One region of the Mesorhizobium sp. M1169 genome, then DNA from elsewhere that is predicted to be linked to it. Evidence: riboswitches for the same ligand, from Rfam matches in the RefSeq annotation. Region 1 holds a riboswitch; each other region holds the start of a gene.
What was found. Region 1 has a riboswitch for cobalamin ahead of metE (5-methyltetrahydropteroyltriglutamate--homocysteine S-methyltransferase). Riboswitches for the same ligand answer to the same signal wherever they lie in the genome.
Positions count from the first base shown of each region.

Region 2: another riboswitch for cobalamin. It lies ahead of NKH41_RS09505 (DUF1636 family protein); the one in region 1 lies ahead of metE (5-methyltetrahydropteroyltriglutamate--homocysteine S-methyltransferase).
Region 3: another riboswitch for cobalamin. It lies ahead of NKH41_RS16630 (CbtB domain-containing protein); the one in region 1 lies ahead of metE (5-methyltetrahydropteroyltriglutamate--homocysteine S-methyltransferase).

Region 1 is NZ_JAMYME010000041.1:5,277-7,535, reverse strand. It holds gene metE (5-methyltetrahydropteroyltriglutamate--homocysteine S-methyltransferase) at 1-1,415, opposite strand, end outside; cobalamin riboswitch at 1,511-1,711, opposite strand.
Region 2 is NZ_JAMYME010000007.1:20,339-22,597, forward strand. It holds gene NKH41_RS09500 (winged helix-turn-helix domain-containing protein) at 1-591, shown strand, start outside; cobalamin riboswitch at 621-824, shown strand; gene NKH41_RS09505 (DUF1636 family protein) at 863-1,297, shown strand; gene cobW (cobalamin biosynthesis protein CobW) at 1,294-2,259, shown strand, end outside.
Region 3 is NZ_JAMYME010000014.1:128,241-130,499, forward strand. It holds gene cobU (bifunctional adenosylcobinamide kinase/adenosylcobinamide-phosphate guanylyltransferase) at 1-405, opposite strand, end outside; gene NKH41_RS16625 (CbtA family protein) at 398-1,180, opposite strand; gene NKH41_RS16630 (CbtB domain-containing protein) at 1,196-1,375, opposite strand; cobalamin riboswitch at 1,412-1,608, opposite strand; gene NKH41_RS16635 (SRPBCC family protein) at 1,958-2,125, shown strand.

The DNA.
Region 1 (2,259 bases):
GCCCGCGCCCTGCGTACCTGCGGCGTCTGCGGGAAGGACCCGATGGTCGTCGTCGGGAACGGCGGCAGCCCCAGCGTGCCGGCCTGGACTCTGGAGCGCTCGGCAAAAGCGCTCTCTCGTCGCTTCATGCTGTCGTCAATGCTGGCGATCCGCCCCTCAACAAGCGGGTCATGGATCTTCGTGGATGTCACGCGGGTGGCGGCAGCCTCGGCAGACGCTTTCAACGCGCCTGCCACCGCATCCGTGCCTTGGGACAGGGCCTGGGCCAGCAACACCAACTCGTCGGTCTTCTGGGCCGCGAAGGCGAGCCACGACCTGATGTCCGCGTCGAGTTCCGTCTCCATGCGCAGGTCGATCGGCACGTGCAGCATCGAGCAGGAAGGCGCGATCTCGACGCGGTCCAAGGGCCAGCCGGCGACGATCGGTTTGATGCGGTCGAGAATGGCGGGCAGGTTCGCACGCCAGACGTTGCGGCCATCGATCAAGCCAAGCGAGAGCACCAGATCCTTCGGTGCGAGCCGACCCACGGTTTCCAGCTGCTCGGGAGCGCGCACGAGATCAATATGCAGCCCGGCCAGGGGCAGAGAAACCGCGGTTTCGAGATTGTCTCCCAGCGGCCCGAAATAGGTAGCCAGCATGATCTTCAGCTCGGGCGCGGCTTTCGACAGCTGGCCATAGGCGAATTCGAACGCAGCTCGTTCGTTCGGGTTCAGATCGAGGACAAGCGCTGGCTCATCGATCTGCACCCAGTCGGCTCCCGACAGCTTCAGCCTCTGCAGGAGTTGCTCGTAGACGGGCAGCAGCCGCGGCAGGAGCGCGATGGGATCGAAGCCTTCGGCAGGCGATTTAGCCAGCTTGAGGAAGGTGACCGGTCCAAGGATGACTGGGCGTGTGTGAATGCCGAGAGCTTTAGCCTCGAGGAAGTAGTCGACCGGTTTCGTCGACGAGAGGGCGAACGTCTGATCATCGTCGAGTTCCGGCACAATGTAGTGATAGTTGGTGTCAAACCACTTGGTCATTTCCATCGCGGTTACATCAGGCCGATGAGCCGCCTGCTGGTGACCAGCGTGTCCACAATCCTCCGTCTGACCCTGGTTGCCGCGCGCCATTGCGAAGTAGATGTCAAGTGGGACCTCGCCGCTATTCCAGCCGTAACGGGATGGAACGGCGCCGACCATGGCTGCGGTGTCGAGCACATGGTCGTAGAGCGAGAAGTCGTTCGACGGGATTTTCGACACGCCGCGATCGTGCTGCTCCTCCCAGCTAGCGGCACGGAGCGCCTTCGCGGTCGTGAGAAGGTCGGCAGCGGACGATTTTCCGGACCAGTAGCTTTCAAGCGCGAATTTCAGTTCTCGCCGACGACCGAAGCGGGGCACGCCGAGCGTTGCTACAGGAATTTGCTGAGAGACAGTCATGCCAGACCCCGATGGTTGGGGCGTCGGTGACAAGGAAGGCGCTAGCAGGCCGGCACGAACGCCAGGCTGCAGCGGCCACCGAGACACCCCGCCCGTGGACGTAATTCGCCGTGGCAGGTCTCCTGGCTCGCGGGGTCATAGCCTCTACCGGTCTTCCCAAGGCTATTCGCCTCAGTGACATGAGTGGGGTTGGCTCGCCGCTAACAGTTGCGGGGGCAGCGCCGGCATCGCACCGGCTTCCCTCTTAGCTCCGCTGCGGCAGCGCCGTACGGAGAACCACGACGCGGGAGACAATTACAGCAGTTCGCTTCTTTGTCAACGCCGCATAAAGAAATGTTTATGCCGTTATGTTAAATTTCCGTTGGCATGTTGCCAAAGGTCGCCTTGAAAGCGAAACTATGGAAGCCTTGAGCGGCCGGTAAATCAAAGCAATAACGCACAGCGGTCCAGGAGGATAGGAGTTCGTCGGCTGCTGGCAGCAAACATACCGGCAAGCGCCGTGGTGCTGCTTAGCGCATCATGCGAACCACCTCGGCGTCGAACTTCGGCTCCGAGGTTCCGACCGCTTCGTTGGTGATCTGCTCGCGACCATATTCGGCCCAATGGCGAGGCTGTTGCCCATGTGGAAGCTGTTGGCCGTGATGCCCTCGGTGATATGACACAACGATTTCGGGGGGAGCACACCGAGGCCAGGCGCAGCGGCGTGTTGCGAAGTGATCGAGGCCAATGTCTCGAACTGCTTGTTCGCAGCCCACCGGCTCAAGGTAACCCGGCTCAAACCACCGGGCCAGCTCAAGTCCTGTCCAAATGAGGCCTGGGCGGCAAATCGTCGTGCACGCGCACG
Region 2 (2,259 bases), on a different contig from region 1:
ACGCCCTCCCCCGAAGACGCTCACCGCGAATTGCTGCGCATCTCGGCCCGTGCCCACGGCATCGCCACGGCAGGCGACCTGCGCGACTATTTCCGCCTCTCGCCCGCCGACATCAAGGGCCGCATCGAGGAGCTGGTCGAGGCCGGCGAGCTGTTGCCGGTGAGCGTCGACGGCTGGAACAAAACAGCCTATCTCCACAAGGACGCCCGTTTGCCGCGCAGGATCGAGGCGCGCGCCTTGCTCGCGCCGTTCGATCCTGTCGTCTTCGAACGATCGCGCACCGAGCGGTTGTTCGACTTCCACTACCGCATCGAGATCTACACGCCGGCCGAAAAGCGGCGGTATGGCTATTATGTGCTGCCATTCCTGCTCGGCGACAGCATCGTCGGGCGCGTTGACCTCAGGGCCGACCGTCCGGCCGGCGTATTGCGCGTCCATGCCGCCTATGCGGAGCCCGGCGCCCCGCCACAAACCGCTGCCGAACTCTTCAAGGAATTGAAGCAGATGCAGGGCTGGCTCGGCCTGGAACGCATCGAGGTGACCGCTGCCGGCGATTTGGGCCGGCCGCTCGCGGATATCGCCGCGCCATAGACGTGCGTTGACACAACTGCCTCCACAAGCCTAAATCCGTTCCAGACGGTCCCCTGCCCGCAACGGCAGGGGCCAAGAGGGAATGCGGTGCGAAATCTCGATTTCAAATCCGCGGCTGTCCCCGCAACTGTAAGCGACGAGCCAAGGCCGAAAACCACTGGGATATTCCCGGGAAGGCGGCACCCAGGCGATGACCCGCGAGCCAGGAGACCTGCCGTCTAGGACCTAAGAATCCGATCGCCTGGCGGGTTTTCCGGGCAAGGAGCCTGATTTGGAACGCGACAGCAGTTTTCCGGCTGAGACAGCGGATTTATTGTCCGGCCATGGTGATTCCCCGGCCGGCGTTACCGTCATCGTCTGCTCGTCCTGCCGTGACGAGACCGGTTCGGACGCTCATCCGCGCGCTGGCGAACTGCTCGCAGAGGACACGCGCCGCGCAGCTTCCAGCGAAAACATCAAAATCCGCACCGTCGAATGCCTCGGCAATTGCAAGCGCCGGCTCAGCGCGGCCATGCTGCGCGACGGCTGCTGGAGTTACGTCTTCGGTGATCTGACCACGACCAGCGGCGCCGATCTCGTCACCGGGGCAAAGCTGTTCGCCACCTCGACGGATGGGCTCATTCCATGGCGCGGCCGTCCCGATTGCCTGAAGCGCGGCCTGGTTGCCCGCATCCCTCCCCTTGACCTTTTGAAGGACCCGACATGACCGCTGCCTCCCTTTCGCGCGTTCCCTGCACCGTGGTCACCGGCTTTCTCGGCGCCGGCAAGACGACGTTGATCCGCCATTTGCTCGAAAACGCCAAAGGCAAGCGCCTGGCCATCATCGTCAACGAGTTCGGCGACATCGGCATCGACGGCGAGATCCTGAAGGGCTGCGCCATCGACACCTGCCCCGAGGAAAACATCGTCGAGCTGGCCAATGGTTGCATCTGCTGCACCGTCGCCGATGATTTCGTCCCGGCGCTGGACCAGATCCTGTCGCTGACGCCGAGGGTCGACCACATCCTGATCGAGACATCCGGCCTCGCTTTGCCCAAGCCGCTGGTCCAGGCCTTCCAGTGGCCGTCGGTGAAAAGCCGCGTGACGGTGGACGGCGTCATTGCCGTGGTCGACGGACCGGCGCTGGCTGATGGCCGCGTAGCCAACGACATGGACGCCCTGCAGGCCCAGCGCGCGCAGGACGAGACGCTCGACCATGACGATCCGGTCGAGGAAGTGTTCGAGGACCAGCTCGCCTGCGCCGACCTGATCATCCTGTCGAAGAGCGACCTGATGGACGCAGCCGGCTCGGCCCGTGCCAATGCCGTCATCGGCAAGCACGTTGCGCGGGCGGTGAAGATCGTACCGACTTCGCAAGGCAAGGTCGACCCGTCGGTGCTGCTCGGCCTCGGCCTCGCCGTCGAGGACGACATCGAGAACCGCAAGACCCACCACGACGACGAGCTCGACCACGAACATGACGATTTTGACTCGTTCGTCATCGACATCGCGTCCGTGTCCAACCCGGACGAGCTCGCACAACGGGTCGCCACGGCGGCGGAGGAAGAAAACGTGTTGCGCGTCAAGGGTTTCGTCGAAGTCGGCGGCAAGCCGATGCGGCTCCTGCTGCAGGCCGTCGGTCCGCGCGTCAACCACTATTACGACCGCGCCTGGACCGCTGAAGACGAC
Region 3 (2,259 bases), on a different contig from region 1:
CGGCACGATGCCCTGGCCGACCTCGTTGGACACCACGAACCACGGCCCACGCGGCCGCGACAGCACGTCCGCCAGTTTTTGGCATTCGGCCTCGACATCATGGTCGGCCAGCATGTGGTTGGTCAGCCACAGCGTCAGGCAATCGATCAGCACCGGCTGGCCGTCAGGCAGCGCCTCGATCGCGCCGGCAAGGTCGAGCGGCGCATCGATGGTCGTCCAGCCGGCGCCGCGGCGCGAGCGGTGCAGCGCGATGCGCTGGCGCATCTCCTCGTCATAGGCTTGCGCCGTGGCGATATAGCTCCAAGGCGGCGGGCCGACCGTCACCAGGCTCTCGGCATGCGCCCGATTTCCGGCGCCCGCACCCCCGAATACCACGGTCAGTGCCCCCGCAGCGCGGTCAGGCAAAGCTGTAGCGCAGGCTGGTCGCCGTGCCCGTGAAGCGTCCGCGCACCACGCCGACGACCGCGCCGAGCACCAGCCAGAACACCAGATTGGTCAGCGTCACCGCCACCACGAACTGGTGGTGCAGGCCTTCCGGGATCGCGGTCTCGACGCTATCGGGCTGCGGCGCGCCGACAATATGCGGCGCCATGATCAACGCTACGGCAAGGATCGCCAGCGGCAACGATCTGCGGAAGGCGATAAGGCCGAGCCCGGCGGCGGTCGCCACCACTGTTGCCCACCACCAGATCTGGCGTTGGACAAGGTCGGCCGCCGGCATCGCAGGCAGTTCCGGCGGCAGGCCGAGGCCCGGCGCCAGCGTGAACACGGCAAAGCCGGCCAGCCCCCAGAACAGGCCCTGGCGCCAATTGCCGATGCCGCCGGCAAATTCCGAAACCGCAACCAGGACCAGCGCAAAGCCGATACCGGTGACGATATTGGCAACGACGCTGAAGCCGAAGCGTTCGAAACCGTCCGCCGGCGCCCAGCCTTCGTCTTCCGCCGGAGCCATTGCTTCAGCCGGTGCCGGCGCAGCGCTGCTCATAACCGTCGTGCCCGCAGCGTTTTCAGCCGGTGTCGCAGGTGCCGCGGCATGGTCATGGCCGCCGCCGGCCTGTTCGTAGACTTCCGCCTTCAGGATGAGCGGCACCGTGGCATAGGCTTGCATGCAGGCGAGAGCCACGCCGGCCACAAGCCCTGCGATCGCCGCGATGAACACGACGTTGCGAAACAGTGTCATGATGTCAGCCCCTTGTTAGTGGCAGGGAAAGCCCATCGAATGGCGATAGTCGTGCGCGGCATTGTGGACCGCATCGATATGCGAGAAGCCGACAAAGCCCATGACGAAAATGCCGAGGAATGCAGCAAGCGCCAGCTGCATGAGACGCGACTGCGAGGAGGCGGAAGCGCCGAGCGAAACGGAAGCGGTATTCATGTCTTGTCCTTTCGCCCTCCACCCGAGGGCATAGAAGTCAGTTTCCTGTCGCCGGCAGGTCTCCTGGCTCGCGGATCAGCGCCCTTCCCCACCTTCCCGAAGGCGAACCTTCAGTGGCATATGGAGAGGACTACCGCACACAGTTGCGGGGGCAGCCGCGGCATTAGGCAAACAACTTGCCCTAACCGCATTCCCTCTTGGTTCCAAACGGAACCGACGACATCAGCGACTATAGGCAGAATCGCCGCGCCCGGCAAACCAAATTCCGCCGGATCGTGTGGCGAATGCGCCGCCTCGCCAAGTTCGCAGACCGGCGCCGCGATTGACAATTTTCGCAGCCGGGTGTCGGCTGGCGGATGGGGAGGAAGCCGGCATGCAACCCAGCCCGAATGAGCGCGGTCCCTACAACGGCCTGGCGCGGGCCGAGCCGACGCTGCCGTCATCAGCCTATTGGGACATCGCGGCCTATCAGCGCGATCTCGAGGCCATCTGGTATCGCAACTGGCTGCTCGTCTGCCGCGAGGCGAAGCGCTCGCCGATCCGGCCGCCGATATCGACAACATCGTCGCCTTCGGTACCCAGGTGCTGGAGGAGGATGCTGATATCTGCGAGGTCAACCAGATGGGCCTGCGCTCGATGCGCCACAAGGCCGGCGTACTGATGCCCGAGGAATACGACCTGCACCGCTTCCACAACTGGGTGCGCGAGCGCCATGCGGCGCTCGCACATCAAAGCGATTTGGGCAGATAGCGCCAGGTGACGAAGCCGCAGGCCGCCGCTAGCAGGCCGAGTGTCGCGAAAACCGCGCCCAGGCCGAAAAACGCCAGCACGCCGGCCAAAGGCTTTCCGGCTTTGGCCTAAAGCAGGCCGATGCCGACCGGTAC